DNA from 2 places in the Sulfitobacter sp. AS92 genome. Region 1 is predicted to be linked to the other one. Evidence: riboswitches for the same ligand, from Rfam matches in the RefSeq annotation. Region 1 holds a riboswitch; the other holds the start of a gene.
The links. Region 1 has a riboswitch for thiamine pyrophosphate ahead of thiD (bifunctional hydroxymethylpyrimidine kinase/phosphomethylpyrimidine kinase). Riboswitches for the same ligand answer to the same signal wherever they lie in the genome.

Region 1 (15,902 bases):
CGCTACAGTGATGGTCAGATTTCTGAACCTTCGGACCTAGACCCGTTTCTGGCAGCACTGCCGGACGCGTCTCGGTGGATGATCTGCGCTTTCGGGCCACAGGAACACGCCTGTTTGGCCGCTGCCGCGCAACGGGGCGGTGATCTGCGTGTTGGCTTTGAAAACAGTCTTTGCAACGCCCAAGATATCATGCACGAAACCAACGCCAGTTCCGTCGCAGCGCTGCGCGAACTGCTTCAAGGAAACCCCGCGTGAGCCATGTTTTTCCTCGCCACTGCAATACAACCCTGCCAACAGCCATTGCCGGAGATGGGTGTTTCTTGATCGACCAAGACGGAAAACGGTATTTTGACGGCTCCGGCGGTGCGGCCGTCTCTTGCCTTGGCCACTCAAACGCCCGCGTGCGCGACGCGGTGAAGGCGCAGGTGGATCAAATGGCGTTCGCCCATACGAGCTTTTTCACCTCTGATCCTGCCGAGCAGCTTGCCGATCTGTTGATTGAGCATGCGCCGGGCGATCTGGATCGTGTGTATTTCGTATCTGGCGGCTCAGAAGCTGTTGAGAGCGCTATCAAATTGGCCCGTCAGTTCCATTTGGAAAACGGAGAGCCCGCGCGCAAACACCTGATCGCCCGGCGCCAAAGCTACCATGGCAACACCATCGGGGCCCTGTCCGCTGGCGGCAATGCGTGGCGGCGTCAGCAGTTTGCGCCATTGCTCGTCGAAATGAGCCATATCGCCCCGTGCTACGAATATGCAGAGCGGCCAGAGGACGAGAGCCCTGAAGATTACGGCCTACGTACCGCGAATGAGCTAGAGGCCGAAATCCTAAGACTTGGGCCTGAAACCGTTATGGCATTTATCGCCGAGCCAGTTGTCGGCGCCACATTGGGCGCAGTGCCCGCGGTGCCGGGGTACCTCAGACGCATTCGTGAAATCTGTGATCAGTATGGCGTGCTGTTGATCTTGGATGAGGTGATGTGTGGCATGGGGCGCACAGGCCACCTGTATGCCTGCGAGGCGGATGGGATTGCCCCCGATATTCTGACCATCGCCAAAGGGTTGGGCGCAGGGTATCAGCCGATTGGGGCAATGCTCTGCACCTCGCAAATCTACAACACGATCGCGCAGGGCACCGGCTTTTTCCAACACGGTCATACTTACATTGGCCACCCTGTCGCCGCCGCTGCGGGCCTTGCTGTGGTGCAAGAGATTTTAGAGAATGATCTGATCCCTCAGGTCACGGCGCGCGGCACCTATCTGCAACAGCAGCTTGAAGCCCGCTTGGGGCAGCATCCCCATGTTGGCGATATCCGTGGGCGCGGCTTGTTTCGGGGGGTTGAGCTTGTGGCGGATCGCGGCAGCAAAACGCCGTTTGATCCGAAATATGGTGTGGCGGCAAAGGTTAAAAAAGCAGCCTTTGCCGAGGGTTTGATCTGTTACCCCATGCCCGGTGCACGCGATGGCCGTGTTGGCGATCATATCCTGTTAGCGCCGCCGTTTATCGCCTCTGAGGCGGAACTTTCGGGTCTCGTTGATATGCTCGCAACTGCCATCGATAAGGTGCTCGCGGAGCTTTGAAGACCTCTATCGCTGCGCTTGGACGGCCGGCCGCTGCGCGGACTGGCGCTTAGCTTGCGGGCAGTGCGAGACGATTACCCAAGCGCTATTCGGCACCGCCCCTTGGTCCCGCCGAACCTGTCTGGTTTTGTGCCAGCTAGATATAAGATCGCCGCGCCGCCCAGCGGGCGAGCGCCTCCACCACCACCCACAACACCAACGACAGCGCCGCCAGCACAACCAACGCCGCAAACATCAGCGCCGTCTGGCCACGGCCATTGGCCATCAGCATCAGGTGCCCCAACCCACGCGATGACCCGACCCATTCGCCGATCAGTACCGCCAGCGGCCCATAGACCACAGCAAGGCGCAGACCAGAGATCAGGCCAGGCACGGCGTGGGGCAGGCGTAGCAGCAGCGTTTCGCGCCAGCGGCTGGCCCCGGCAAGGCGTGACTGATCGCTCAGGCCCGGGGGGAGCGCCATCAGTCGGTCGAACAAAGCCGAGGCGATGGGGAAATAGGTAACAAGAGCGATAGTGACGATTTTGGACGGCATGCCGTAGCCAAGCCAGAGGGTAATGACAGGGGCGAGGGCGAAAACTGGCACGGCTTGAGCGACAACCAGCATCGGGCGCAGCAGCCAGCGCGCACGGCGGGATAGGGTTAGTAACACCGCTGTCTCGACCCCTAGAAAAATCCCCACTCCAAGGCCGAGCGCGAGGTTGCCCGCTGACCAAAGGGCGTTTTGCCACAGCAGCGCAGCATTCGCGCCCAGTGCTTGCAGAACCAGCCACGGTCCCGGCAAGATAAAACGGGGCACACCGGTGAGCGTGACAACCAACTGCCAAATCGCCATCGCGAGCGCAAAGCTGACCGCGCCGCGCCATACTCTATGTCCGGCAAATGGCATCAGGCGGCCTTGTCAGGAGAGGCGAGGCCCATCCGGCGCAGTAAATCCGCCTGCGCGGCGAGGGTTTCGGGCGCGTCGATACGGCGGGGGGGCGGCGCAGAGGGCAGGGCGCAGGGCAAAATCCCGCCGCGCGCTACGATCCATGCGTGATCGGCCAGCCGCAGGGCTTCGGCAGGGTCATGGGTTATCAAAATAACGGTCCGTCCCGCCAGCAGCCGCGCGGCCAAACCCTGCATCTGATGGCGGGTGACCACATCAAGCGCAGAAAAGGGCTCATCCAGCAGGACAATGTCGCGCCCTTCATAGAGTGTGCGGGCTAAGGCGACGCGCTGGCGCTGACCTGCAGAGAGTTCGGCCGGTTTGCGATCCATCTCTGCGCCCAATCCAACCTCGGTCAAAAGCATCCCAGCGCGGTTAGGGTCGGGGCGTTCTCCCCGCAGGCGGGCAGCGATTGTGACATTCTTTAATGCGCCAACCCATGGCAGCAGTTGGTCGTCCTGCGCCATCATTGTCACGCGCGGCGCAAGGGGCGCACCGTCCTCTGCGATGATCTGCCCTTGCAGCTGTGCCGCACAGGGCAGCCCAGCCAGCAAACGCAAAAGCGAGGTTTTCCCTACGCCTGAGGGGCCGAGCAGCACGCTCCATTGGCCGCCGGGCAGGGTAATGTCAAAGGGCTCAATCAAAGTTGCCTTGGCCCCTTGCAAAACACCCGCAAGATGGATCGCGGGGGCGGTCATGTGGATATGGGCGAACGCGCCATATCCCAGAAGCCCACTTCAAGCCGCGTGGCGGTATCAAACCGCGTCTGTAGCGTCGTCGTGCGCGGCAAGGTCTGCCAATCCGGCCCCAAACGCCGCTCTACGGCACCATCGACCAATGCCCCCACATCCCGGCACAGGGATTGGTATTCCTTCCCCCCATAGACGGCGCACCAATCGGCATAGGGGCCGCCATTGCCCCGCAGGCTCAGCCCAATCTCCCCATAGCCCAACACGCAGGGCGCGAGGGCGGCCATCAGATCAAGGAAATCCCCGGAATACCCCGCCTCCAGCACATAGCGGGTATATGCGAGGTTGCCGGGTGCTTCTGTTGTGGCCTCAAGTGCCGTGCGGTCAATGCCGTGGCTTGCGCAGGTCTGCACATGGAGCGGCATTTCCACATGGACCAGCGCATGCACAGTGGCGCTCGCGGCGGCCATCTCATCTAATGTCTCCGCCTTGGCTGCGGCCAGCGCCCAAGCGCGGGCGAAGTGGATCAGAAAGACGTAATCTTGCCGCAGATAATGTAGGTAGCTTGCCTGTGGCAGGGTGCCGTCGCGCAGCCCTTCGACAAAGGCGTGTCGGGTGTAGCGTTGCCAATTCTGCCCCGCAGCACCACGCCACGCGGCGAAAGCTGTACCGTAATCAAGGGCGGTCATTGCCCGACCTTCGCGGTTACATCTACCACCAGATCGGCGGCGGGGATCATTGTCTCAACCACACCGCTTTCCAGCATAAAGGTCTCAAACCGGTCATACCGTCCATGGTCCACGGCGGCAGGACGGGTGGCGAAGCGGGGCCATGTGTCTTGCCATGCGCGGGCGTTCAGATCATTGCGCAGCTCGGCGTCGGAGGCAAAGAAGACCTCTCCGCTGGCGGTCGGATCATTCACGATATCGGCAGCGGCCCGTTCGGTGGCGCTCAGGAAACGCGCAATCATATCGCGGTTCATGTCGTCAGCATGAGCGACGTAGATCAGCTCGTCATAAGCGGGCACGCCTTCGGCTTCGGGGTAAAAGCAGCGGCCTTCATGTCCTTCGATCGCCATCTGGTTCAGCTCAAAATTGCGGAACGCACCGATCACCCCGTCGACTTGGCCCGACATCAGCGCGGGCGAGATCGACCAACCGATGTTGATCTGCTCGACCTCAGAAGGTTCCAAGCCATTGTTGCTGAGCATCGCATCCAGCAGCATCTCTTGTACGCCCGCCACGGCAAAGCCGACCTTGCGGCCCTTAAGGTCTGCCATCTCCTGCACTGGGCCATCGGCGCGCACGACAAGGCAGGTCAGCGGGGTCTCAATCAGCGTGCCGACACGGCGCAGGTCCAGCCCTTCGCGCTGGGCCAGATGCAGTTCCGGCTGGTAGGAAACCGCCAGATCGACCCGCCCTGCCGCCACCATGCGCGGAGGCTCATTTGGGTCGGCAGGGGAGATAAGTTCAACCTCAAGCCCTGCATCGGCGAAATAGCCATTTTCTTCGGCCAGAATGATCGGCCCGTGGTCGGGGTTGATGAACCAATCCAGCATGACGGTCATTTTATCTTGAGCCAGAGCAGGGGCGGCAATCAGTGTGAAGGCGAGGGGGGCAAGGATATTTTTCATGGGAAAGGCTCCAATATAGTGTTTATTCAAGAAAGGGTTAGGCGCCGGGCAGGGCCAGCAGAGCAATCTTGCCCGGCCAGCGGGCGCGAAGGGTGTTGGCCGCATGATGCGCGCGCAGGCCGGTGCGGCAGGCGAGCACGATGCGCGATGTATCGGGCGGTAGCGGTAGGTCCGGCAGCGCCTCGGGCGGGAGATGGCGTGCTTGGGCTGAGAAGGGGGCGGGCGCTTCGGTGCGCAGGTCGATGACCATATCGCGGGGGGTAATCTGGCTTTCAGCTATGAAAGGCGTCAGCGTTTCAGGCTCGGGCGCGGCGTCGAAACGAAAGCCCGACATGCGCCAGTTCGCGGCATCCCAGATCATCAGCTGCCCGAGCGGGGAGGGCGGCAGCCCCAGCAGCACCGACAAAGCCATCTGCGCCTGTGCTGCGCCGATCAGCCCCACGACCGGCCCCATGACGCCCGCCGTGGCGCAGGTGGCCGCTGTCTGTGGCAGGTCAGGGAAGACCGCACGCAGAGAGGGGGTCGGCCCACAGAAGCCGCCAACATAGCCCGACAGTCCAAGAGCGGAGGCCGAGATCAGAGGTTTGCCCTGTGCCAAGGCCTCATCCGAGAGCGTCAGACTGGCGGCGAAAGTATCCGCGCAATCTAGGGCGATATCGCATTCTGCCACCAACCCGGGCGCATTGGCGGGGGTGAGCCATTCGTCGCGGGGCGTGATCGTCACCTCGGGGTTCAGCGCCGCCATCGCCTCGGCGGCAGCGATGACCTTGGACCTGCCAATATCGCCCATCCGGTAGAGTGGCTGGCGGTGCAGGTTGCTCTCGGCCACCACATCGCCATCAACCAGCGTGATTTGCCCGACACCGGCCCCGACGAGATATTGCAGCACCGGCACCGCCAGCGCTCCGGCGCCGACGACCAGCACATGCGCCGCAGCCAGCTGCGCTTGGCCTTCTGCGCCGACCTCTGGCAAGATCGTCTGGCGGGCATAGCGGCTCATGCCGTCACCTTGAGCCATTCGCGCATCCGCGCTTCGGGGTCGGCGTTCAGGGTGATATCCGTGACCGCCGCCACCGTATCGGCCCCAGCGGCAAAGGCCCCCGGCGCGCGGGCGACGCTCATCCCGCCGATGGCACACAGCGGGATATCCCCGATCCGTGCCTTCCATTCCGTCAGCCGGTCGAGACCCTGTTCGGTCCATTTCATCTTTTTCAGGATCGTCGGATAAACGGGGCCGAGCGCGATGTAGTCGGGGGCAAGAGCCAGCGCGCGGTCAAGCTCGGCATGGTCATGGGTCGACAGGCCCAGCTTCAGCCCCGCCCGGCGGATCGCGGGGATGTCGGCGGTATCCAAATCCTCTTGGCCCAGATGCAGCCAGTCGGCTCCCAGCTCAATCGCGAGCTGCCAATGATCATTTATCACCAGCTGCGCGCCGTGCTGACCGCAAAGGTCAAGCGCGGTGGAGATCTCGTTCCGTAGCACCTCTTCAGGCGCGTCTTTAATGCGAAGTTGCACCAGTTTCACGCCCAGCGGTACCGCCCGCGCGACCCATGCGGCACTGTCAAAAACAGGATAAAAACGCGGCAGGGTCATAGCCAAGCCTTTCCGATTACAGGGGTTGAGGGCACAGCCATGTCGCGCTCACCCATGGGGCCAGAGGCGGCGGCGAGCGCACCGGCGCGGCAGGCCAGCGCAAAGGCTTCGGCCATTGCGGCGGGGTCTTCGGCTTCGGCCACGGCGGTGTTGAGGAGCACGGCGTCAAACCCCATCTCTAACGCCTGCGCGGCATGGCTGGGCAGGCCGAGACCTGCGTCAATCACCATTGCCACATCGGGAAATGCCGCCCGCAGGCTGCGCAGCCCGTAGAGATTGTTCAGCCCCAGCCCGGAGCCGATTGGAGCACCCCATGGCATCAGCACCCGGCAGCCCGCATCGACCAGCCGCGCGGCCAGCACCTGATCCTCGGTGGTGTAGGGGAAGACCTCGAACCCATCGGCGCAGAGCGCCTCGGCGGCCTCGACAAGCCCAAAAGGATCAGGTTGCAGCGTGTCGGCGTGACCGATGACTTCCAGCTTGATCCAATTGGTCTGGAAATACTCCCGCGCCATCTGCGCCGTGGTGATTGCCTCGCGCGCCGAATGGCAGCCAGCGGTGTTGGGCAAAAGATGTACGCCCAAGCCCCGCACCATGTCCCAAAACGCCTGTCCCGCGCTCTGTTCGCGGCGCAGTGAAACGGTCGCGACCGGTGCGGCGCTTTGGCGAAAGGCGGCCTCCATCACCGCGGGCGACGGATAGCGCGCGGTGCCCAGCATCAGCGGCAGGGGCAGGGTAGTGCCGTAAAAGTCGCGCATCGCTCAGCCCCCCTGCATGGCGCTGAGCACTTCAAGCCGGTCGCCGTCGCAAAGCGCAGTCTCGCCCCGCGTGCCTGCGGGGACGAAGGTGCCGTTGAGCGCTGTGGCGACTTTGACTTCGGCCCAGCCAAGCTCCGCCAAGACCGCATCAAGCTGAGAAGCCGCGACCTCACGCGCCTCGCCGTTCACTTCAATTTTCACGGAATAAATCCCCCGTTGTCGCTGTTGCAAGAAAGGCCGCAGCCTGTTCGGCCAAGGCCGGTGCCATGAGAAACCCGTGCCGAAACAATCCGTTAAGGTGCAGCACCGCACCGCGTTGCACGATGCCGGGAAGATTGTCGGTGAATGCGGGGCGCAGGTCTGCGCCCATCTCGATGATCTCCCCTTCGGCAAAGCGCGGGTCGAGCGCATAGGCCGCCGAGAGCAGTTCCAGCGCAGATCGTGCGGTCATTCGGGCGCGGCTGGCGCTCTCGATCTGGGTCGCGCCCAGCATGAATATCCCGTTCCCACGCGGCACCACATAGAGCGGATGGCGCGGGTGCAGCAGGCGGATCGGGCGGGTGAGGGTGACATCAGGGGCGCGCAGCAAGATCATCTCGCCACGCACGGCGCGCAGATTGGGCAGGTCCGCGCTGGCGGCCATGCCACGACAGTCAATCACCGGGCCTGCGACCTCCGATGGGGTGAGGGGCGTGGTCTCGACTTTTACCCCTTGGGCGGCGAGCGTTTGGGACAGATCATGCAGCGCTTGGCGCGGGTCTAGATGCGCTTCGTCGGCAAAGAACAGGCCGCGCCGGTGACGCGCTGCGAGGTCAGGCTCTAGGGCCGCGATGGCTTCGGCATCGCAAGCGCTGTGGCTCTCGGTCCGGGCTGCGAAACGCTGGATTTCGGCGCGGTCGCGTTCGGGGGCAAGGACCAAGGTGCCGCGTCGGGTCACATCGGTTACTTCAGACCACATGTCAGCGGCGCGCTTCCCATGGGTCACCACCGCAGGCTCGCTCAGCGCGCCTTCGCAAAAGGGCGCGAGCATACCGCCCGCCCACCACGAACAGCCATGGGGCCCGGGCGTGCCTTTGCGGTCGACCAACCGAGGGCGCAGCCCCTGCGCCAAACAGGCCCGCGCGGCCCAAAGCCCCGCAACGCCTCCGCCAATGATGGTGATGTCACTCATGCGGCCAGACCGCGTGGAAATGATGCACTGGGCCGTGGCCGCTGCCGATTTGAAGCGTGTTAGCAGCCGTGATGGCGCGTTGCAGATAGGTGTGCGCAGCCTGCACGGCGTGCGGCAGTGTTTGCCCGCGTGCAAGCCCTGCGGCAATGGCGGCAGAGAGGGTGCAGCCGGTGCCGTGGGTATTCGTGGTGTGCTGACGGGGCGCGCTGAGGCGCAGGGTTTCGTCTGTCGTTATGAGCAAATCAACGCAGGTCTCCCCCGTGCCATGCCCCCCCTTCATCAGCACCGCGCCGGGACCGACCGAGAGCAGAGCACGACCCTGTTCCAGCATGGCGGCTTCATCGGTGGCTTCCTGCGTATCGAGCAACCGAGCGGCCTCGGGCAAGTTCGGGGTCAGCAGATGGGCGAGGGGCAGCATCCGGTCGCGCAGGGTCGCCACCGCCTCGGGGGAAAGCAACGCATCGCCGGATTTCGCCACCATCACCGGGTCAAGCACTACCGGTGCAGGGCAGTCCGCCAAGCCTTCGGCCACGGCGATGATCGTCTCAGGGTCGCCCAGCATGCCCACCTTGACCGCGCCAATCGCCAGATCATCGAATACCGCCGCCATCTGCGCCCGGATCATCGCGGGAGAGATCATCTCGACCCCGGTTACCGCGCGGGTGTTCTGCGCCGTCACGGCGGTGAGCACGCTGGCCCCATAGACGCCAAGCGCGCTGAAGGTCTTCAGGCCAGCCTGAATGCCCGCCCCGCCGCCGCTGTCAGAGCCCGCAATCGTCAATGCTTGAAACGCCATATGGCCCCCATTCGTCAGATGGGCCAAGGGCATGGGGATACGGGGATAAACGACGGGCCGCATGGGGCCGATGTTTGGTTCCGTTCCCTACGCCGGTACGACCCGGATCAGGTTCGATGGGTCGGTTTTCACCTCTCAGCCTTGCGGCACCCCAACGGATTGCCGGCAGGCTAGCGAGGCGCGATCAAAGGGTCAACTGGCGATGGTTAATTTATGTGTTACACATGTATTTCAGTGGCCTACGGATCAAAGCTCACGCAACACATGAAGATTCGTTAATGAAAGTCGCGCGATTTCGGGATCACACGCGCGTCGCGCGGATGGCTATGCATCGCAACCTGACCGGGCAGCGGATGGGTCGGGTGATCGCCGCGCGTGGTGATGCCGGGCATCGGCGCATCCGAGAGTGCGGCGAGCCGGTCAGAGCGGTCCTCCAACCGGTCGGCCACCACATGGATCACCCGCCCATCGGTCTGCACGCGCCCCTCCACGACCAGCAGCCGCGCCGCCATGATCGTGGGGCGGTAGAGCTTGAACATATTCGGCCATATCACAAGGTTCGCGACGCCGCATTCGTCCTCCAACGTGATGAAGCAGACCCCCTTGGCGCTGCCCGGTTTTTGGCGCACCAGCACCAGCCCAGCGAGCTTCACCCGCCGTCCATGCCCCATCCGCCCCAAATCGCGGGCCGAAGAAAAGCCCTGCGCGGCGAGGCTGGAGCGGTAAAAGGACATTGGATGCGCTTTGAGTGACAATCGCAGCGTCTGGTAATCGGCGACCACCTGTTCGGCCTTTGGCATCACCGGTAGCGTCACCTCAGGCTCCGGCCCCTGAGACGCCGCCTCGGCATGGTCAAAGATCGGCAGGGCGGGCGCGTCGCGCAGCCCTTGGGCCTGCCAAAGCGCTTGGCGCCGGTCGATCCCCATGCTGCGCATCGTGTCGGCAGCGGACAACTGGCGGATCGCCTTGACGTCGAGGCCAGCGCGGGTCTTGAGGTCTTCGACATCGACAAAAGGCATCTCGCGCCTATCCATGATCCGCGCACCGGCTTTCTCCTGCAACCCATCCACCATGCGCAGCCCCAGCCGCAGGGCAAAGCCCTCGCCACAAGGCTCCAGCGTGCAGTTCCAATCGGAGAGGTTCACATCCACGCCGCGCACCTCGACCTGATGTTCCCGCGCATCGCGCACGATCTGCGCAGGCGCGTAAAACCCCATCGGTTGTGAGTTCAGCAGCGCGCAGGCAAAGGCCGCCGGGTAGTGGCATTTCATCCAGCTTGAGACATAGACCAGCTTGGCAAAACTCGCCGCATGGCTTTCGGGGAAGCCGTATTCGCCAAACCCCTTGATCTGATCAAAACAGCGCTGCGCAAAGACCGGGTCATAGCCGCGCTTGGTCATCCGGCCCACCATCTTGTCCTGCAGCTTTTCGATCGTCCCGCGCGAGCGGAAGGTGGCCATGGCCTTGCGCAGCTCATTGGCCTCGGTCGGTGAAAACTGTGCCGCGTCGATGGAGATCTTCATTGCCTGTTCCTGAAAGATCGGCACGCCCAAGGTGCGGCTGAGGATGCTGAACAATTCGTCCTGCGGATAGGCCGGGCCGGGGGCGGGGTAGACGACGCTTTCCATCCCCTGACGGCGGCGCAGATAGGGGTGCACCATGTCGCCCTGAATGGGGCCGGGGCGGACGATGGCGACCTCGATCACCAGATCATAGAACACGCGGGGCCGCAGTTTCGGCAGCATCGCCATCTGCGCACGGCTTTCAACCTGAAACACCCCGAGGCTGTCGCCGCGGCAGAGCATGTCATAGGTGGGCCGCCCCGTGGCGTCGTCCTCATGGTCCTCCACCGGGACGGTGGCCAGTTCCAGCGGGCAGTCGTAATGCGCCTCGATCAGATCAAAACATTTGGCGATACAGGTGAGCATGCCAAGGGCGAGGATGTCGACCTTGAAGATTTGCAACGCATCGATGTCGTCCTTGTCCCATTCGATGAAACTGCGCTCGGGCATGGCGCCGTTGCCGATGGGGACGATCTCGGTCAGGGGGCGCTCAGTCAGGATGAAGCCGCCGACGTGTTGGCTGAGGTGGCGCGGCATGCCGATCATCTGTTTGGCCAGCGTCAGCACCATGCGCAGATAGGGGTCCGACAGGTCCAACCCCGCCTCGCGGGTGCGCTCGTCGTCCATCTGGCCTTCGAAACTGCCCCAGATCGTGCCCGCGAGTTTCGAGGTGACGTCCTCCGACAGCCCCATCGCTTTGCCAACCTCGCGAATGGCCGAGCGTGGGCGGTAGTGGATCACCGTGGCGCAAAGCCCGGCGCGGTGGCGGCCGTATTTGCCGTACATGTATTGGATGACTTCTTCGCGCCGCTCATGTTCGAAATCCACGTCGATGTCGGGCGGCTCGTCGCGTTCCTCCGAGAGGAACCGCTCGAACAGCAGGTTGTGCACGGCGGGGTCGACCGAGGTGATGCCAAGGCAGAAACAGACGGCGGAGTTGGCCGCCGAGCCGCGCCCTTGGCAGAGGATCGGCGGCTCGGCTTCGTAGCGCGCAAAGCGCACGATGTCGTAGATGGTCAGAAAATAGCGCGCGATTTTTTTGGACTCGATCAGGGCGAATTCCTTCTCGATGGTCTTTTTCACCGCCTCGGGCACGCCTTCGGGGTAGCGGCCTGTCGCGCCTTCCCATGTGAGGCGGGCCAGTTCCTCCATCGGCGTGCGGCCCTCGGGTACGATCTCATGCGGGTATTCATAAGCAAGATCAGTGAGTTGGAAGGTGATCCGATCCGCCAGACGGCGCGTTTCGGCAATGGCATGGGGCCAGTCGGCAAAGAGGCGGATCATCGCCTCGGGGGATTTCAGATGCCGCTCGGCATTGGCGGCCAAGAGATAGCCCGCCTTGGGCACGATCACGCCCTCGCGGATCGCTACCATCACATCCTGCAAGGGCCGCCGGTGGCGCGCGTGATAGAGCACATCATTGGTGGCCATGATCGACAGCCCCTGCGCACGGGCCAGCGCATCCAGCCGGTTGATCCGCGCCCGGTCATCGCCCCGGTAAAGGAAGCTCGCCCCGATATGGCGCATCTCCGGCAACGCCTTGACCAAGCGCGGCAGGCCCGCGGCAAAGACGTTGAGGTTTTCGGGCGGCATCACGATCAGATGCAGCCCTTCGGCGTGCTGGCTCAGCATTTCCAGCGTTAAATGGGTCTCGCCCTTTTGCTGCCATTCGCCGTCCACCGATTGCATCTTGCCCGCCGAGAGCAGCGTCGAGAGCCGCGCATAGGCGGCGCGGTCTTGCGGATAGGCGAGGATCTCGGTCCCGCAGAGCAGCACCAGCCGTGCGCCGATCAGCGGGCGGATATGGGCCTTTTCCGCCTCCACATGCAGGCGCACCACGCCCGCCAGCGTGTTGTGGTCGGCGATGCCGAGGCTGTCATAGCCGTGGTGATAGGCCATCTCGATCAGGTCCACGGCGTCCGAGGCGGCGCGCAGGAAGGAAAAGCAACTCGCCAGCCCAAACTCCACGTAGTCCGCACGGGGCGGGGCACTGAACCCATCTTCGCCAAGCGTGCGGCGCTTATGTCCCTCCTGCTCGGGCATCAGGCGAAGAGCCCATGCAAAAACCAGCGCGGCTCGGCCCCGCGCCCGTCGTGGATCACCCCCTCGCGGTAGAGCCAGAAGCGTTGGCCACCTTCGACTTCGACCTTGTAATAGTCGCGCAGACGCGTGCCGGGGCGGTCGCGCCACCATTCGGGCGCGATGCGTTCGGGGCCGGTGTGGCGCGTGGTTTTATAGGTGACGCGCCGCCAGTTGAACTGCGAGGGCGGGCCTTCGGGCACGGCATATATCACGCGCACCTCTTCGGCGGGGGTGAGCAGGCGCAGGGGACGGTCGCGCAGCAGCGTCGGCGCGGCGGCGGGGGTGCCGTGCAGGGCGTCGACCCGTTGTTCCACCCGTTCGGGCTTATGGGTCTCGCGCCACTGAGGCCAGCTGACCTTGTCCGCGCCCAGTTTGGCGGCAAGCCGGTCGAGCAGGCCGGCCACATCCGCCGAAGGGTCGCGTTTGCCGTCGAGGTGGTCTTGGATCAGCGGCAGCGGTTCGCTGGTCAGCGCCTCCAGCGTCAGCAGGTCAAAGCCGAAACCGCTGTCGATGTTTTCCAGCTTGCCGTCGAAGAGGCGGCGCAGGTGGGATGGGTCGCGGCTGGCCCGCGCTGTCGCCACCCCAAGGGCGCGCCAGTCGCCGTCGATGCGGTAGATGGTGAGCCTCAGCCGCCGTGCGCCCAGTTCGGCGCGGGCCAGAAGGGTGCAGAGGTCATCCACCAGCGCGGGCAGATGCGGTGCGGGGTCGATCACCGGCTCAGGCAGGCGGCTGCGGGTCATAAAGTGGCGGTGATCGGGCGGGGCGTTGAGCGGGTCGGGCGCGGTGCCAAGCGCCTTGTCCAGCAAGATCAGCGGGTTGCGTGCAGGTTTGAGGCTGGCGAAGCGGCGCATCAGCGCGGCGCGGGGCAGATCGCTCAGCGCGCCGATGGTCTTGAGGCCAAGACGGTCCAAGAGCCGCGTGGTCTGGGCATCCAGCCGCAGGGCGACGACGGGCAGGGGGGCGAGGGCGGTGGCCACGTCCTCGCCCTCGCAAATCTGCGCTCCATTGCCATATCGCGCCAGCGCCTGCGCCGCGCCGGGGGTGGGGGCCATGGCGACCCGTGCCGTCAGCCCCTGCAACGCGAAACGCGCCCGGATGTCGCGCAGCATCGCCGCCTCGCCGCCAAACAGATGGGTGCAGCCGGTGACGTCCAGCAGCAACCCGTGGTCCACGTCGCGCGCCGTCCAAGGGCACCAGCGCCGCGCCCAATGCACCAGCCGTTGGATCAGCGCCTCGTCGCCTTCCAGATCGGCGGGCTCGACGTGCAGGTCGGGGTGGATGGCCTGCACATCGACCACCCGTACGCCTGCCTCGATCCCCCGCGCCTGTGCCGCAGCACTCAGCCCATGGACCACCGGACCATGCGTCCCGTCGCGTGACAGGACGACCGGCACCTCATTCCCCGGCACGCTGCGGTATTGGGCGATCACCCGGCGCCACCGTTCCATCGTCAGCATAGGGAACCAGACGGAGACGATCTGCGGCGCGGGGGCTTTGGCGTTTCTCGGGGTCATGGCTGGCCACCCAACGCCCCGGCGGATGCCCGCGGGAGCGAAACAGGTCGAGCTCCCAACGGGCCGCGCCCGGCGCCTGCGCGTCCTGCGGATGGGCCTGTGACGGCAGGGCAGAGATGCGCCAACGCATCCGTGCCGCACTCAGGCCGCCCGGATCGCCGCTGCGGATCAGATAAAGCGGCACGCCCGACGCTTCGGCCCTGAGCGAAAGCCGTTTGGTGGCGGTGAAATCCAGCACCTCCGGCCCGCCATGCACCTCGCCGATCACGGCCGAGAGACCCGCGCAGGCCGCCCCTTCCTCCATCGTCCAAAGCACATCGCGCGGATGGCTGACCGTGACCAGCAGCACCGGTTGCTCCAGCCCGAAACCGCGCAGGCTGGGCGTATAGGGTGCACCATTCTCGCGCCGCGACAGGAAGTCTTGCACCCATAGCACCGGCCCCGCGCTTTGGGGCAGCAGCGAGAGCACAAAACCGGTGGCCGAGGGGGCGGCAAAACCGGTCGGAAAGACATCCGTCAGCGGCGCATGCGTGGTCAGAACCCCCGGCTCGGGGGGCGTCGACGGCGTGCGCCGCGGCAGGGTAAGGACCTGCCCATATGAAGAATCGGTTGTCATGCACGAATCCATATGTTCACATTTTGTTCTATTTATAAATCACGAACTGCGGTCCTGTCAAAGATCATGTGGCCCTTGCCGGGGCCGCATAAGATCGCATCTACTGAGCGCAACCACGGCGGCAAAGGGGCCTGATCCATGTGCAATCTCTATTCCCTGACCAAGGGCCAAGACGCGATCCGCGGCTGGTTCGACGGTATCGACGACCAAGCGGGCAACCTGCCGCCGATGCCCGGCATTTATCCAGATTACAGCGCTCCTGTGGTGCGCGGCGGTGCAGAGGGGCTGGTGCTCAGCATGATGCGGTGGGGGCTGCCGTCGCCTGCCTTTGCGCTTAAGGGCAAGAAGACCGATCGCGGCGTCACCAACGTGCGCAACATCGGCTCGCCCCACTGGCGGCGTTGGCTGGGGGCAGAGCATCGCTGCGTTGTGCCTTTCACCAGTTTTTCAGAGCCGCATAACCGCCCCGGCCAGCCCTCGCGCCCGGTTTGGTTCGCGCTGGACGAAGACCGCCCGCTGGCGTTTTTCGCCGGGATTTGGACGCAGTGGACCTCCGTGCGCAAGCTTAAAGACGGCGAGACCACCGACAATCTCTATGGTTTTCTGACCACCGAGGCCAATGCCGAGGTCGGCGCGGTGCATCCCAAGGCGATGCCGGTGATCCTGACCACACCCGAAGCGGTGCGGACATGGCTCAGCGTCGAGACCGCCGATTTGGGGACGCTGCAACAACCCCTGCCGGATGGGACGTTACAGGTCATCGACCCCGAGGATTAAGCCGCCTCGGCCATCATTCGCGCGGCCATCGCCAGATCAGAACGGAATTGCGCCGTGGCCTCCTCGCGCAGCGTCGGGTCCGGCACGCGCAAGAGGTAGGAGGGATGCAGGGTGATCAACACAGGGATGCCTTCTGGCCCCGCCTCGATCGTGCCGCGCCGTTTCAGGATGCCCGCGCCCTTGCCGGTAAGGCTCTGCGCCGC
Region 2 (15,902 bases), on a different contig from region 1:
GTTCTGCCGATTGGTGATTGCCATGCTTCCGGCGGTGATCTTGCCTGCCGGACTGGTAGCTTCGACCGGGCCGGGTGAAAGAAGATCTAGTGTGGTTAGGTTTGTTGTCATCCGCTCAGATAGAATCTGGTAGCCGGTTGAGGTGCTGACGCGCACATCGCCCGCTAACTCTGCTTCTTCTGCGCCGGTATCGAACCTGCCGCTGCTGGATTGCAGTATGATTTTCGCACCATCCTGTAGGTCTAGGGTGGCCTCGATATCTTCGGCCTCATTGGTGCCGGTCTCGCCGCCGGGGGTTGTCAACTTTTCAGCGGAGAATGAGATCAGATCGCCGTCCGCCGTCGTGCCAGAATAGAAGGGCCCGGTGATCTGCTGGTCGCGCAGGCGCTCTTGCACTTCTTTATCCGCAAAAGGGATCACCGCCTGCGGTTCTATCGCGCGCGACAACAGGAACAGGGTCGACAGCAGTGCCAGCGCAATCAGCGGAAAGAGTACTTTCAGCCAAGAGACAACACGTGAGTGGCGGTCGCCCTTCATCCCGCGTTACCCCAGCCCGACGCGCAGACAGTCGTGGATATGCAGCAGCCCCACGGGCGATTTGCCTTCGTCCTGCGCCGGGTCTGTGACGATCAGGCAGGTGATCTTGCGGTTGTTCATCACGCCCACGGCTTTCTCGGCCAGTTCGTCGGGGCTGATGGTGACGGGTGCGGGGGTCATGACCTCACGCGCGGTCATGGTCATCAGCCCATCCAAGTGACGCGCGAGGTCGCCCATGGTGATGATACCTTCAAGCGCGCCCGCGTCATTCACCACGCAGACCACGCCAAAACCCTTGCGGCTGATCTCGCTCAGCGCGTCGGCCATTGGCGCATCGGCAGAGACCAATGGCAGCGCATCGCCCACATGCATTAAGTCTGCCACACGGCTCAGCCGCGCGCCCAGTTTGCCACCAGGGTGGAAGTCGCGGAAATGCTCAGCGGTGAAAGCGCGGTTCTCCATCAGCGCCACGGCCACCGCATCGCCCATCGCCAGTGTAAGCGTGGTTGAGGTGGTGGGCACAACGCCTGTGCCGCAAGCTTCGGCAATGCGGGGCAGTTCCAGCACCACATCGCTGTGGCGGCCCAAGCTGCTGTCTGGGCGGCTGGTGATACCAATCAGCGGAATCGCATAGCGGCGCGAATAGGCGATGAGGTTGGCCAATTCCGGCGCTTCGCCGGAGTTGGAGATCGCCAGCACCACGTCAGCTGCGGTGATCATACCCAAGTCGCCGTGGCTTGCCTCGGCTGGGTGCACAAATTGCGCAGGCGTCCCGGTGGAGGCCAGCGTCGCCGCGATCTTGTTGCCGATATGGCCCGATTTACCGATGCCGGTGACGATGATGCGGCCTTTGCACGCGCGCATCAGGTCGACGGCAGCACGGAAACGGTCATCAAGGCTGTCGGCAAGCTGGATCAGCGCGTCAGATTCGCAGCGGATCACGCGGCGGGCAGTATCAAGGAAAGGTGTGTTCATGCGTGTGCGAAGATGTCCGTGTCCGGCCATCCCTCCAGATCAAGCCGGGCGCGCATCGGCAGAAAATCGAAACAGGCCTGCGCCATGTCCATCCGGCCTTCGCGTATCAGGCGTTTGTTAAGTTCATCGCGCAGACGGTGCAGGTAAAGCACATCTGACGCGGCATAATCGATCTGCGCTTGGGTCAGCTCTTTGGCCCCCCAGTCGCTGGATTGTTGCTGTTTGGAGATATCCACGCTCAGCAGTTCCTGACAGAGCTTCGCCAGCCCGTGCCGATCCGTATAGGTGCGAATCAAACGGCTGGCGATCTTGGTGCAATAGACCGGCGCTGCGGTAGCCCCAAAGGCGTTGAGCATCGCCGCGATGTCAAACCGGCCATAGTGAAACAGCTTCAGCACATGTGGATTTTCCAACAGCGCGCAGAGGTTCGGCGCCTCGGTCTGGCCCTTGGCGATCTGCACGAGATGCGCATGACCGTCGCCGCCCGACAGCTGCACAACGCACAGCCGATCGCGGTGCGGATGCAGCCCCATCGTCTCACAATCAATGGCAACCATCGGCCCAAGGTCGAGGTCATCCGGCAGGTCGTTCTGATAGAGGAAATTTGTCATGAGGTCGTCTATACCGCGCTTGCCCGGCATGGGAAAGCAGCGCTTTGTCGACGGTCAGCTCGCCGCCGAGGCAGCGGCTAAATCTCTCAAGGCGGGCCGGGGGTGGCGGGTTAGCAATTGGTCGACCAGCAGGTGGCATTGGTAGCCCGGCCAGTCGGAACGGATAAGGCCGCCAGGCAGAGCAGGATGTTTCAACGCAAGCCGCCGCCAGTTGTGCACGATAAGACAGCGCAGGACGGCAATCTCGAGCGCGTTCATGTGACTGGCAGAGGCCAGCTTTCCTTGGAGTGTAGACAGCGCATGTAGCAGTGCGTCATATTCCGGTTCCAACGCAGTCGGCTCCACGGCGCGGCGCAGCCAGTCGGGCGGGGTTACCCCTCGTAGGGACAGGCTCCCATTGGGGGCAGTACTCTCACTCCGACCTACATAGACGCGTGGCATGACTGCGATGAAGCCTTCTGCGCGCAGGGTGGCGTCAATCTCGCGTCCGTTTTCTTCAGTCATCACCATCTGCCATGGCTCCGACAGATCCGGCGGGGCGGCATAGATACGGGGGCTGGCTGCCGCACTTTCCGCGCGGCCCTGCGCGGTCAGACTGTGCTGGCTGATCCGCCCCACCTTGCGTGACTGCAACCAACCGTCATTTCGCAACCGGTGCAGCGCCACGCGGCTCGCCTCTGGCCGCACATCAAGTGCTGCCATGATGGTGGACAAAACCGGCCCGTCTATCGCGTCGCCATTGCCCTGGGCCAGATCACCGAACAGGCTGATCATCAACGACCAGACGCGCTGGCCGCCCAATCCTGCAAAGGCGGCGACGAGGGGGGCGGAGTGCTCAGAGAGCATTCATCGTCAGCAGGTCGTATTCCGCGACCGCTTCCTCTCGCTGGTTGGTCAGGGTCACATGCCAGCGCACCTCGCCGTATTCTTCGTTGCGCAGGGTTTTGTGTTTGACCGTCAACCGCACCTTCATGCTGTCCCCGGCTGAGACAGGTTCGAGGAAGCGGAGATTATCGAGCCCGGTGTTGGCCAGCACCGGCCCCGGATCGGGCTGCACGAAAAGCCCGGCAGCGAAGCTTAGGAGCAGGTAGCCGTGCGCCACGCGCCCCGGAAAGAACGGGTTCGCCGCGGCGGCTTCGTCGTCCATATGCGCATAGAAAGTGTCGCCGGTGAAATTGGCGAAGGTCTCAATATCGTCAAGCGAGATTTCGCGGGACTTGGAATAGAAGGTTTCGCCTAAGTCCAACTCGGTGAAACGCCGGGTGAAAGGGTGATCGCGGTCGGTGATCTCTTCTGCACCCGGCACCCATTGCTTGCCGATGGCGGTCAGGATGTCGGGGCTGCCCTGAATGGCAGTGCGCTGCATGTAATGCATCACACCACGAATGCCGCCCAGTTCTTCGCCACCGCCCGCGCGGCCCGGCCCGCCATGCACCATATGCGGCAACGGAGAGCCGTGTCCCGTCGCTTCTTTCATCGACGTGCGGTTGTTGAAGTAAAGTCGCCCGTGGAAGGCTGCCGAGCCCATGGTCAACTCGCGCGCCACCTCACCATCGTTGGTGATGATGGAGGCGACAAGAGACCCTTGGCCACGGTTCAGCAGCTGCGTCGCATGGGGCAGGTCACGGTAAGGCATGAGGGTCGAGACTGGGCCGAAAGCCTCGGTGTCATGCACGCGCTCGGCCTTATCTGGGTCTGCGCAATGGAACAGCATCGGCGGCAGGAAGGCGCCTTTGTCTTTATCAGCGCCTTTGACGGTGAAGTTGTCGGGGTCACCAAAGACACGCTCGGCTTCGGCGCTCAGCAAGGCGGCCTTTTCCAGCACGTCGCGTTTTTGGCTTTTCGAGACCAGCGCCCCCATGCGGGTAGACTCATCGCGGGGATCGCCGATGGTGGTTTTTGACAAACGCTCAGACAGGGCTGCGATCACCGCGTCGATCTGAGACTGCGGGACCATGATCCGGCGGATCGCGGTGCATTTTTGCCCCGCTTTCGCGGTCATCTCGCGCTGCACTTCCTTAACAAAAAGATCGAACTCAGGCGTGCCGGGGGTGGCATCAGGGCCAAGGACAGACGCGTTGAGACTGTCCTGCTCCGAGGTGAAGCGCACGGAGTTTTGCAAGAGGCGCGGATTGCTGCGCAGCTTGAGCGCGGTATCGGCAGAGCCGGTAAAGGCCACCGCATCCTGACAGTCGAGATGGTCGAGCATGTCGCCCAAGCCGCCGCTGACCAGTTGCAATGCGCCCTTTGGCAGCAGCCCGCTATCCAGCATCAACCGCACGCAGTGTTCGGTCACATAGCAGGTCGCTGTGGCAGGTTTCACGATGGCCGGAACGCCCGCGAGCAGGGTAGGGGCGAGCTTTTCCAACATGCCCCAAACGGGAAAGTTGAAGGCGTTGATATGCACCGCGACGCCTTGCAAAGGCGTGCAGATATGCCGCCCCATAAACTGTCCGTCACGGCCCAACTGCTCGGGCGCACCGTCCAGATAGACATGCGCATCCGGCATCTCGCGCCGCCCCTTAGAGGCAAAGACGAGCATCGTGCCAATGCCGCCGTCGACGTCGATCTTGTGGTCCGACAGGGTCGCCCCGGTATCATAGCTCAGATCATAGAGCGCCTGTTTGTGCTCCATTAGGTGCAGCGCCAGCGCTTTCAGCATCCGCGCGCGGTCATGGAATGTCATCGCGCGCAGGGCGGGGCCGCCTTGGTCGCGGGCAAAGCCCAGCATCGCCTGCACGTCCAGCGCATCGTTGCCGGCTTGGGCGATCACATCACCGGTGATGGCGCTGGCGATGTTGCGCGCACCGGCCCCTGAGGCCAGCCATTCGCCCGCGGCAAAGCTTTGAATATCGCGCATGTCGGCTCCTTTAGTGGGTGTCGTAGTCGATAGTGAGCGTGTCGCTGAGCGGGTAGCTCTGGCAGGTTAGCACATAGCCGCGCTCGACCTCATAGTCCTCAAGCGCGTGGTTCGAGAGCATTTCGACCTCACCGTCGAGCACCTTGCCCATGCAGGTTGAACAGACCCCAGCCTTGCAGGCAAAGGGCGCTTCCTGACCGTTCTCCAAGGCGGCTTCGAGCACCGATTGGCCCTTTTTCATGGTGAAACTGCGCCGCGCCCCGTCGATGATGACGGTGACTTCAGTGCCGCTCTGACCTTCGCTGCGCTTGGCCATTTCCTGTTTCGCCAGACGGCCCTGCTGGCTTTCGCTGAACAGTTCAAACTTAATCTGTTCGTCGCTCAACCCATTGGTCTTGAGCGCTTCGGCAATCGCCAGCATCATCGGCTCTGGCCCGCAGATGAAGGCCGTGTCGATATTGTCGATCTGGATCCAATGTTTGAACAGCGCGTCACATTTCGCCTGATCGACACGGCCTTCGAACAACTCCATGTCCTGCCCGGATTCGAGAATATGGATGATCGTCAGCCGACCCATATAGTGGTTCTTGAGGTCCTCAAGCTCCTCACGGAACATGATCGTGTTCACCGCGCGGTTGGCATAGACCAGCGTAAAGGTCGAATTAGGCTCGCGTTTCAGCACCGTTTTGAGGATCGACAGTACCGGAGTGATGCCCGAGCCACCCGCAAAACCGAGGTAGTTCTTAGCCACTTCCGGCTCGATCGCAGTGAAAAACTTACCCTGCGGCGGCATGGCGTGCAGCGTGTCGCCGATCTTTAGCTCAGTATTGGCATAGGTCGAAAACGCCCCGCCATCGACGCGTTTGATGCCGACTTTCAGCTCGCCATCGTCCAACCCCGCGCAGATCGAGTAGTTGCGCCGCAATTCGGTGCCGTCGAAATCCTGCTTGAAGGTCAGGTATTGGCCTTGGGTAAAGGCGAATGCGTCAGGGTTTTCTGGCTTCAGCGTCAGCACCACCGCATCGCGGATGGTGTGGTGAATATCAGTCACTAACAGGGGGTGAAACTGGCTCATCGGGGCCTCAGATACATTTGAAATAGTCGAAGGGTTCAAGGCAATCTTTGCAGCGCCATTGCGCCTTGCAGGGGGTCGAGCCGAACTGGCTGATCCGCTCCACCGCGGTGGATTTGCAATGCGGACAATGCTGCGGGCCGCCGGCGGGACGGGGCGGCGCGATGCCGTAGGCTTCCAGCTTGGCGCGACCGGTGTCGGTCATCCAATCGGTGGTCCAAGGCGGAGAGATCTGGCGCTTCAGTTCCAGCTTCTCAATGCCGTGGTCGCTCAGCGCCATTTCGATATCAAGGTTGATGATGCTGGTGGCGGGACAGCCGGAATAGGTCGGCGTGATGGTCACGACCAGCGTATCGTCGTGCCACGCCACATCGCGGATGATGCCCAGATCGGTGAGTGAAATCGCGGGGATCTCCGGGTCCGGGATCGCCGAGAGCCATGCCCAAACCGTCTCTAATGCGGGCTTTTCGGCCAGCGCGGCACCGCGCGGGGCGGTATCGCGCACCACCCCCGGCACCGGCGCGGGGGCCGGGCGGCTGTGGGGGGCGGATCTTACCATGAGGCGTCCGGGTAGGCGCGCTGCAGCCACTGCATCTTGGTCAGCATATGGCCCAAATGTTCGCTGTGCCGCGCGCCGCTTTTCCCGCCCCGATGGGCAAAATCGTCTTCGGGTTTGGCCAGGCTCGCGGCTGTCAGCGTGTCGCCAACGAGTTGGTCATAGCTCGCGCGCAGGCTTTCCGGTTCGGGCGCAATGCCAGCCTCGACCATCGCCGCGTCGACGTCATCACCAAGAAACATCTCACCGACATAGGGCCAGAGCAGATCAAGCGCCGCCTGCATACGGCGGTGGCTTTCCTCGGTTCCGTCACCGAGGCCGATCACCGTGCCGGAGGAGCGCTCGAGGTGATAGGTCACCTCTTTGGCCGATTTCTCGGCGATGGCGGCAATTTGCTTGTCGCTGGAGTCGATCAGCGCGGTCAGTTGCGCCAGATGCCATGCGTCGAATAGGAACTGCCGCATCATGGTCTGGCCGAAGTCGCCGTTGGGCTGCTCAACCAGCAAGACATTGCGGAAATCCCAAACGTCGCGGTGAAAGGCGAGCTTGTCGGCATCGCGGCCTGCGCCTTCGGCTTCACTGGCAAGGCCCAGCCAAAGCTGCGTCTGCCCGATCAGGTCAAGCGCCACATTGGCCAGCGCGATGTCTTCTTCCAGCACCGGGGCCACGCCACACCATTCGGAGACGCGGTGGCCGAGCACCAGCGCGTTGTCGCCCATCCGGCAGAGGAATTCGAACTTGGGATTAACCGTGCTCACATCGCCCCCACTTCGTCGGGAATGTCGAAAAAGGTCGGGTGGCGGTAGACCTTGTCATCGGCAGGCTCGTAGAGCGCGCCCTTCTCCTCGGGGGAGGAGGCGGCGATGGCGCTGGCCTCAACGGCCCAGATGCTGACGCCTTCGTTGCGGCGGGTATAGACGTCGCGGGCGTTCTTGATCGCCATTTCCGCGTCTGCCGCATGCAGGCTGCCAACATGGCGATGGCTCAGACCGTGCTGGCCACGAATGAAGACCTCCCACAAGGGCCACTCGGTGCTGCGTGCTTTGCCATGCGGGGCGGCTTCGGTGCCGTCGTATTCACTGGATTCAGGGCTGCTCATGTCGCTTACTCCGCTGCCATTTTTCTGCTGCGCTTTTTCTCGGCGTGGGCCAAAAGCCCTTCGCGCACCCAACGGCCTTCGTCCCAAGCCTTGTTGCGCGCCGCCAGCCGTTCGGTGTTGCAGGGGCCATTGCCTTTGAGCACCTGAAAGAACTCTTCCCAATCCGGCTCGGCAAAGTCGTAGTGGCCGGTTTCCTCGTTGAACTTAAGCGTCTCGTCGGGGATCGTGAGGCCAAGGTATTCCGCCTGCGGCACCGTCTCGTCGACGAACTTTTGGCGCAGCTCATCGTTGGTGTTCATCTTGATCTTCCACGCCATCGACTGCGCGGAATGGACCGAGTCCTTGTCTGAAGGGCCGAACATCATCAGCGCCGGGAACCAGAAACGGTTCAGTGCGTCTTGCGCCATCTTGCGCTGTGCATCTGTGCCGTTGGCCATCTTCATCATGATGTCGAAGCCCTGCCTTTGGTGGAAGGATTCTTCCTTGCAGATACGCACCATCGCGCGGGCATAGGGCCCGTAAGATGTCCGCTGCAGCGGCACTTGGTTCATGATCGCGGCTCCATCGACCAGCCAGCCGACAGCCCCCATATCGGCCCACGTTAGGGTCGGATAATTGAAGATCGAAGAGTACTTCATCTTGCCCGACAGCAGGTCGCGGGTCATTTGGTCACGGGTCACGCCAAGCGTTTCCGCCGCGCAGTAGAGGTAGAGGCCATGGCCCGCCTCGTCCTGCACCTTGGCCAGCAGGATCGCCTTACGCTCCAGCGTCGGCGCGCGGGTGATCCAGTTGCCCTCGGGCAGCTGGCCGACGATTTCAGAGTGGGCGTGCTGACCGATCTGACGGATCAGGTTCTTGCGGTACCCGTCCGGCATCCAGTCCTTGGGCTCGATCTTGCCGCCCGCGTCGATACGCTCCTGAAAGGCGCGCTCTTCAGGGTCCATCTCGTCAAGGGACTTGATGCCCTTGCCGGTGGATTTGATCATCTGTGCATACATCGTTCTGTTCCTTTCTCGGAAAGAAGTCTCAGCCTGCGTTTTCAAGGATCAGGGCGACGCCCTGTCCCACGCCCACACACATTGTACATAGCGCGTATTTGCCACCCGTCCGCTTGAGTTGCAGCGCCGCCGTCATCACCAGACGCGCGCCGGACATGCCCAGAGGGTGGCCGATGGCGATGGCGCCGCCGTTTGCGTTTACATGGGGCGCATCGTCTGCCACGCCCAAGGCGCGCAGGGTAGCGAGGCCTTGGCTCGCGAAAGCTTCATTGAGTTCGATCACGTCCATCTGTTCGATGGTGAGGCCCGCGCGATCCAGCACCTTGCGCACCGCCGGGATCGGGCCAATGCCCATGACGCGCGGCTCGACACCTGCAGCGGACATGGCGACAACGCGGGCGATGGGGGTGAGGCCGTGGTCTTTTACGCCTGCCTCAGACGCCAGCAGCATCGCCGCGGCACCGTCATTCACACCAGAGGCATTGCCCGCGGTAACCGTAAGGTCCGCGCCATTGATGCCGCGCAGTTTGGCGAGCTTATCGCGCGAGGTACCGGGGCGGGGGTGCTCATCGCGGTCCACGACCACGTCATCACCCTTGCGCTGCGGGATCGTGACGGGGGTGATTTCCTCAGCAAAGATACCCCTTTCATCCGCTTCGGCCCAGCGTTGCTGGCTTCGCGCGGCGAAAGCGTCTTGATCTTCGCGGGACACATCATGGTCTGCGGCGACGTTGTCAGCGGTCTCGGGCATGGAATCCACGCCGAACTGGGCCTTCATCTTGGGGTTCACAAAGCGCCAGCCGATGGTGGTGTCATAGACGGCATTGCTGCGCGAAAAGGCGGTTTCGGCCTTGGGCATGACGAAAGGCGCGCGGGACATGCTCTCGATCCCGCCTGCAATGGCCAAATCCATATCACCAGCGCGGATCGCCCGGGCGGCGGCCCCCACGGCATCCATGCCGCTGGCGCAGAGGCGGTTGATCGTGGCACCCGGCACATCGACGGGCAGACCGGCCAGAAGTGCGGCCATGCGGGCCACGTTGCGGTTGTCTTCGCCCGCTTGGTTGGCGCAGCCCATGATGACATCATCGACACGTGCCCAATCCACCGAAGGATTGCGCTCCATCAGCGCCTTCAACGGGATCGCTGCCAAATCATCGGCGCGAACCGAAGAGAGGGCGCCGCCGTAACGGCCAATGGGGGTGCGCTGCGCGTCGCAGATGAATGCCTGCATGGGGGTACTCCTGTTGTTGCCCTGCAATTTATACAACGCGGCGACTCGTTTCAATCTAAATGTTACGAAATGCACTCGAGCATAAAATTTCGGTAACACGTCATTGGGCAGAGGGGACATGCTGTGGCTCGGAGCCCGCGCCGGATGGAGCGGGGATGAGACGCTGCATTGCGATAGAATTGAAAAAGGCCGCCCTTGGGGAAGGACGGCCTTTGGTACTTTTAAAGAAGCAAAGCTAGGGTGGGGCTTAGTAGTCCACACCGCGCTGCGCTTTGATGCCTGCTTTGAACGGGTGTTTAACCTCTGACATCTCGGTCACCAGATCGGCATAGTCGCAAAGCTCAGGCCGGGCATCGCGGCCTGTCAGCACAACGGCGGTGCGCTTGTCGCGGGCCTCAAGCCCAGCGATCACGTCTTCGATCTTGAGGTATTCATAGCGGATGGCGATGTTAATCTCATCCATCACCACAAGGTCATATTCCCCGCTCGCCATCATCTCGCGCGCTTTGCCGAAAGCGGCTTCGGCGGCGGCAATGTCGCGGTTGCGGTCTTGAGTGTCCCAGGTGAAACCTTCGCCCATCGTGTGCCATGTCACCTCGTCCAGCTGTTCAAAGAACAGCCGTTCGCCGGTCTTCCATTTGCCCTTGATGAACTGCACCACACCGACGTGCTGTTTCCAGCCAAGTGCGCGTACGACAACGCCGAAAGCAGAAGAGGATTTGCCTTTGCCTGGCCCGGTATGGACCAGCACCAGACCCTTTTCCGGGTCTTGCAGCTCGGCCACCTTGGCGCGTTGCTCGGCCTGACGCTGCTGCATCTTTTCCTTGTGGTCTTGCGGATCCGCGTCGCTCATCGGTCATCTCCTTTAGCTGGTTTCGGGGCACCATAGGCAGAGGCAGGGCCGGGCGAAAGTCTGCATTCGATCACGCTTTGGGATCGGTAACAGACCGCGCCTTGCCGCGTTCCATCCCCAGTTGCCGCTCCCGCCAAATCACCAGTGCGCCCGCGCTGATCACCAGCGCCGCGCCCGCCAGCATCATCATCGTCGGCAGTTCGGCAAAGAAGACATAGCCCAGCAAGATGGCAAAGAGCATCGAGGTATAGTCGTATGGCGCCAGCATTGAGGCCGAGCCAAAGCGATAGGCCGAGGTGATCAGAATTTGCGCCACTCCGCCGATTAACCCTGCCAACACCAGCAAGCCAAAGGTTTGCAGATCAGGCATGACCCAGCCGAAGGGCAGGGTGAAAAGCGCCAAGATCGATGCCGTGACGGAAAAGTAAAAGACGATCGCGGCGGTGTCTTCGTTCTGCACCAATTGGCGAATGTGGATCTGCACAAGGCTGCGCACCATCGTCGCCATTAGGATCAACAGTGCGCCAATGGTGGCCGTCTGCTCCATTGTGCCGATGTTGCTGAAACGCGGCCAGAGGATGATCATCACGCCCACCAGCCCGACCGCGACAGCGGTGACTCGGATCAGACGGATTTGCTCGCCCAGCAGCACGGCGGCGAGGATGACGGTAAAGATCGGCGTGGCGAAACCGATGGCGGTGACCTCGGGCAGGGGCAGCAGGCCAAGGCCGGTGAAGGTCAGCCCCATCGCCGTAGTGCCGAACAGCCCGCGCCAGACATGGCCCATCGGGTTTTGCGTCTTGAGCCCGCTTTTCAGTTTGCCGCGTTGCGCCAGCCAAATCAGGATCACCGGAATGGCAAAGAAGGAGCGGAAGAAGACAGACTCGCCTGCAGGTACGTCGTCGGCCAGCGATTTGATGATCGCAGACATGCAGGTAAAGAGCAGGATCGCCGTGATTTTCAGCCCGACGCCAAGGGCAGGGCGGGCGGAGAAATCATCGACTTTCATGCTCTGGTCCTCATGCTTCGGGGCCGATCCGTCCGCGGTTGGTGCCGATCTGCCCGCGGTGCAGCAGCAGGTGATCCAGCAACACACAGGCCATCATCGCCTCGCCCACGGGCACCGCGCGGATGCCCACGCAGGGATCGTGGCGGCCCTTGGTGATGATCTCTGTCTCTTCGCCTTGTTTGGTGATGGTGCGCCGCGTGGTCAGGATGCTGGACGTCGGTTTGACCGCGAAACGCACGACCACATCCTGCCCGGTGCTGATCCCGCCCAAGATACCGCCCGCATGGTTGGAGGAGTACTCCGGCCCCTCTGGCCCCATGGTGATCTCGTCCGCGTTCAGCTCGCCGGTCAGCATCGCGGCTGACATGCCTTCGCCGATCTCCACGCCTTTGACGGCATTGATGCTCATCATCGCGGCGGCCAAATCGGTGTCGAGTTTGCCGTAAACCGGTGCGCCGAGCCCCGCAGGCACGCCGCGCGCGGTGACTTCGATGATCGCACCGACGCTGCTGCCGGACTTTCGCAGCCCGTCGAGGTAATCGGCCCAGTCGCCTGCCGCCTTGGCGTCGGGCACCCAAAAGGGGTTCAGGTCAATCTGGTCCCAATCAAAGGCATCCCGGTCGATTTTATGCGGGCCCATCTGCACCATATAGCCGGTGATTTGCAGGTTCGGGGCCAGCGCCTTGATCGCCTCGCGTGCCAGACCACCCGCCGCCACCCGCGCCGCCGTCTCACGCGCCGAGGAACGCCCACCGCCGCGATAGTCGCGGATGCCGTATTTCTGGAAATAGGTAATGTCAGCGTGGCCGGGGCGGAACTTGTCCTTGATATCCCCGTAGTCTTTGGAGCGTTGATCGGTGTTTTCGATCATCAGTTGGATGGGCGTGCCTGTCGTCACCCCTTCGAAGGTGCCCGAGAGTATCCGCACCTCATCCGCCTCACGCCGCTGCGTGGTGTATTTGTTCTGGCCCGGTTTGCGCTTGTCGAGCCATTGTTGGATCATGCTCTCGTCAATCGGCACACCAGGGGGGCAGCCATCAATCGTGGCGCCGAGGGCGGGACCATGGCTCTCGCCCCATGTGGTGACCCGGTAAAGATGGCCAAAGCTGTTGATCGACATGGGCGGACCTCCTGTTGTCAAACCCTTAGCCGGGGCAGCGCCCTGCCTCAAGGGGATTTGCCTTGCCAATTGTGTGGGGGGCATCTACCCCTGACGCTACCTCGGGGGGCCTTTGGGCTGAGATGTACGTGTTGTGCGGACCCGTTGAACCTGAACCGGTTAACACCGGCGGAGGGAAGGTCCGGACAGACATCCACCTTTTACCTTTCGCCGCAAAAGGAGGATGCAATGAAGTATCTTACACTTGCTGCGGGCGTCATGGGCGCATCGGCTGCATGGGCGGAGACGCCTGAATTGACGGTCTATACTTACGACAGTTTCGTCACCGAATGGGGCCCCGGCCCGGCCATCGAAGAGGGGTTCGAGGCCGAATGCGGCTGCGACCTGAAATTCGTCGGCATGGGCGATGGCGCGGCCTTGCTGGCGCGGCTCAAGCTCGAAGGCGCGCGCTCTGACGCGGATATCGTGCTGGGGCTCGACACCAGCCTTGTCGCGGCGGCAAAAGAGACCGAGCTTTTCGCGCTGAGCGGGTTGCAGGCCGACTATGATCTGCCGATCACTTGGGAAGATGACGTCTTCGTCCCCTATGACTGGGGCTATTTCGCCTTTGTTCACGGCATGGACCTTTCCGCGCCCACTGATTTCAAAGCGCTGGCTGAGAGCGATCTAAAAATCGTGATCCAAGACCCGCGCTCTTCGACGCCCGGTCTGGGTCTGCTGATGTGGGTCAAAGCGGTCTATGGCGATGAAGCGCCCGAGGTTTGGGCGGGGCTGGCCGATAACGTCGTGACCGTGACCAAGGGGTGGTCCGAAGCCTACGGTCTCTTCCTCGAAGGCGAGGCCGACATGGTGCTCAGCTACACCACCTCGCCTGCCTATCACCTGATCGCCGAAGAGGATGACAGCAAAACTGCCGCCCTCTTTGACGAAGGCCACTACATGCAGATCGAAGTGGCGGGAAAGCTCGCGGGGTCAGATCAGCCCGAACTGGCGGATCAGTTCCTGCAGTACCTCGTGTCCGACGCGGCACAATCGGTGCTGCCGACGACCAACTGGATGTACCCCGCCGTGACGCCTGAGGGCGGTCTGCCCGAAGGGTTCAACGGGATGATCCAACCCGGCAAGGCGCTGTTGGTGCCCAATGCCGATGTACCTGCGCTCCGTGAAGAGGCCTTGAACGAATGGCTGACCGCGCTGTCGCGCTAAGCAGCAAGACGGGGCTTTTCGCCGCCGCTCTGGTCGCGGGCCTGATCCTTGCCGCCCTGGTCGCCGTTTTCATGGCGGCCGATGTGGGGGCAGGGCTCGGCGCGGCGGACTGGGCGGCGGTGCGTTTTACCGTGACGCAGGCGGTGTGGTCGGCGGTGCTGTCTGTGCTGCTGGCCGTGCCGGTCGCGCGGGCCTTGGCGCGGCGGCGGTTTTGGGGGCGTGGGGCGTTGATTACCCTACTGGGTGCCCCCTTTATTCTGCCGGTGATCGTGGCGGTGCTGGGGCTGCTGACGGTGTTTGGCCGCTCGGGCGTGCTGAACCAATTCGGCGCGGCTATGGGATTGCCGCCGGTGTCGATCTACGGGCTGCATGGGGTGGTTCTGGCCCATGTCTTCTTTAACCTTCCGCTGGCGACACGGCTTTTGTTGCAAGGCTGGCAGAGCATCCCGTCCGAGCGGTTTCGGCTTGCCGGGCAGCTGCAGATGACGCCGCGGGCGCTGTTTCTGGCACTGGAATGGCCGATGCTGCGGCAAGTTTTACCCGGCGTGGCGGCGCTGATCTTCGTGATTTGTCTGACCAGTTTTGCCGTGGCGCTGACGCTGGGCGGTGGGCCGCGCGCGACAACGATTGAACTGGCGATCTATCAAGCGTTTCGGTTTGATTTCGACCTTGGGCGAGCGGCGCTTTTATCGGTGGTGCAGCTTGTGCTCGCCGGTGCTGCGGCGGTTGCGGCGCTTTGGCTGATCCCGCCGATCAGCATGGGCGGCGGGTTGGACCGCCCCCTGCGCCGTTGGGATGCGCTGGGCGGGGGGCAGCGAGCGTTGGATATCGTCGTTATCACGTTGGCCGCGCTGTTTCTCCTGCTGCCACTGGGGGCCGTGGTGCTGCGTGGTTTGGCTGGCATTGCGCAATTGCCACCCTCGGTCTGGCAGGCCACGTTGAATAGCAGTCTGGTTGCGGGCCTCAGCGTGATGGTACTCGCCGCACTGGCCTTGCCGATGGCAGGCTGGAACGCCACCCGGCGGCGCGGCGGGGTTGAGGCGATTGGCCTGATGGGGCTGGCCGCCTCGCCGCTGATGATTGGCACGGGCTGGTTCATTCTGATCAACCCCGTACTTGACCCGGCGCGGCTGAGCCTGCCGGTCACGGCCCTAGTGAACGCGCTGATGGCGCTGCCCTTCGTGCTGCGCATTCTGGTGCCGCGCCTTCGCGAGACGTTGCAGGATTATGGCCCGCTGACCCAGACGCTCGGCATGAAAGGTTGGGCGCTTTGGCGTTTGCTTGTCTTGCCGCGCCTGCGCCCGCAGTTGGGTTTTGCCGCCGGGCTGACCGGGGCGCTGTCGGTGGGCGACCTTGGCGTGATCGCGCTTTTCGCCGATCAGGAGCGTGCGACACTGCCGTTGCAGATGTACCGTCTGATGGGGGCTTATCGGATGGAGGCCGCAGCCGGAGCGGCGCTCTTGCTGTTGGTCTTGGCGCTGGCGGTGTTTTTTATCTGCGACAAATGGGGGCGCTGGCATGCTGACGCTTGAAGAGATGCGCATTGTGCGGGGCGATTTCAGCCTCGCTGCCGATATGACGCTCGCGCAAGGGCGCAGCTATGCCGTGATCGGCCCGTCTGGGTCGGGCAAGTCGACCCTGTTGGCGGCGATCTGCGGTTTTGTGCCGGTGGCCGCTGGGCGGTTGTTGCGGGATGGTACGGACATCACCGAACAGCATCCCGGCCAACGCGGCATGACAATGCTGTTTCAGGACAACAATCTGTTTCCCCA

Region 2: linked by a shared signal. The riboswitch ahead of thiB (thiamine ABC transporter substrate binding subunit) and the one ahead of thiD (bifunctional hydroxymethylpyrimidine kinase/phosphomethylpyrimidine kinase) in region 1 are both predicted to bind thiamine pyrophosphate.

What each region holds. Positions count from the first base shown of each region.
Region 1 is NZ_JBBMQL010000004.1:310,038-325,939, forward strand. Features, by position in the region: gene WNY61_RS10525 (3-keto-5-aminohexanoate cleavage protein) at 1-255, shown strand, start outside; gene WNY61_RS10530 (aspartate aminotransferase family protein) at 252-1,580, shown strand; gene WNY61_RS10535 (ABC transporter permease) at 1,717-2,469, opposite strand; gene WNY61_RS10540 (ATP-binding cassette domain-containing protein) at 2,469-3,152, opposite strand; gene WNY61_RS10545 (TenA family protein) at 3,203-3,886, opposite strand; gene WNY61_RS10550 (ABC transporter substrate-binding protein) at 3,883-4,830, opposite strand; gene WNY61_RS10555 (HesA/MoeB/ThiF family protein) at 4,868-5,830, opposite strand; gene WNY61_RS10560 (thiamine phosphate synthase) at 5,827-6,423, opposite strand; gene WNY61_RS10565 (thiazole synthase) at 6,420-7,181, opposite strand; gene thiS (sulfur carrier protein ThiS) at 7,185-7,382, opposite strand; gene WNY61_RS10575 (FAD-dependent oxidoreductase) at 7,372-8,352, opposite strand; gene thiD (bifunctional hydroxymethylpyrimidine kinase/phosphomethylpyrimidine kinase) at 8,345-9,148, opposite strand; TPP riboswitch at 9,216-9,312, opposite strand; gene WNY61_RS10585 (error-prone DNA polymerase) at 9,424-12,753, opposite strand; gene WNY61_RS10590 (DNA polymerase Y family protein) at 12,753-14,240, opposite strand; gene WNY61_RS10595 (hypothetical protein) at 14,188-14,922, opposite strand; gene WNY61_RS10600 (SOS response-associated peptidase) at 15,061-15,699, shown strand; gene WNY61_RS10605 (UdgX family uracil-DNA binding protein) at 15,696-15,902, opposite strand, start outside.
Region 2 is NZ_JBBMQL010000001.1:122,004-137,905, reverse strand. Features, by position in the region: gene lptC (LPS export ABC transporter periplasmic protein LptC) at 1-537, opposite strand, end outside; gene WNY61_RS00670 (KpsF/GutQ family sugar-phosphate isomerase) at 544-1,512, opposite strand; gene WNY61_RS00665 (ribonuclease D) at 1,509-2,123, opposite strand; gene WNY61_RS00660 (PaaX family transcriptional regulator C-terminal domain-containing protein) at 2,178-2,969, opposite strand; gene paaZ (phenylacetic acid degradation bifunctional protein PaaZ) at 2,959-4,983, opposite strand; gene WNY61_RS00650 (2Fe-2S iron-sulfur cluster-binding protein) at 4,994-6,058, opposite strand; gene paaD (1,2-phenylacetyl-CoA epoxidase subunit PaaD) at 6,066-6,614, opposite strand; gene paaC (1,2-phenylacetyl-CoA epoxidase subunit PaaC) at 6,608-7,330, opposite strand; gene paaB (1,2-phenylacetyl-CoA epoxidase subunit PaaB) at 7,366-7,710, opposite strand; gene paaA (1,2-phenylacetyl-CoA epoxidase subunit PaaA) at 7,716-8,708, opposite strand; gene pcaF (3-oxoadipyl-CoA thiolase) at 8,737-9,942, opposite strand; gene cobO (cob(I)yrinic acid a,c-diamide adenosyltransferase) at 10,190-10,795, opposite strand; gene WNY61_RS00615 (DMT family transporter) at 10,866-11,804, opposite strand; gene aroC (chorismate synthase) at 11,815-12,924, opposite strand; TPP riboswitch at 13,017-13,118, shown strand; gene thiB (thiamine ABC transporter substrate binding subunit) at 13,153-14,130, shown strand; gene WNY61_RS00600 (thiamine/thiamine pyrophosphate ABC transporter permease ThiP) at 14,106-15,662, shown strand; gene WNY61_RS00595 (ATP-binding cassette domain-containing protein) at 15,649-15,902, shown strand, end outside.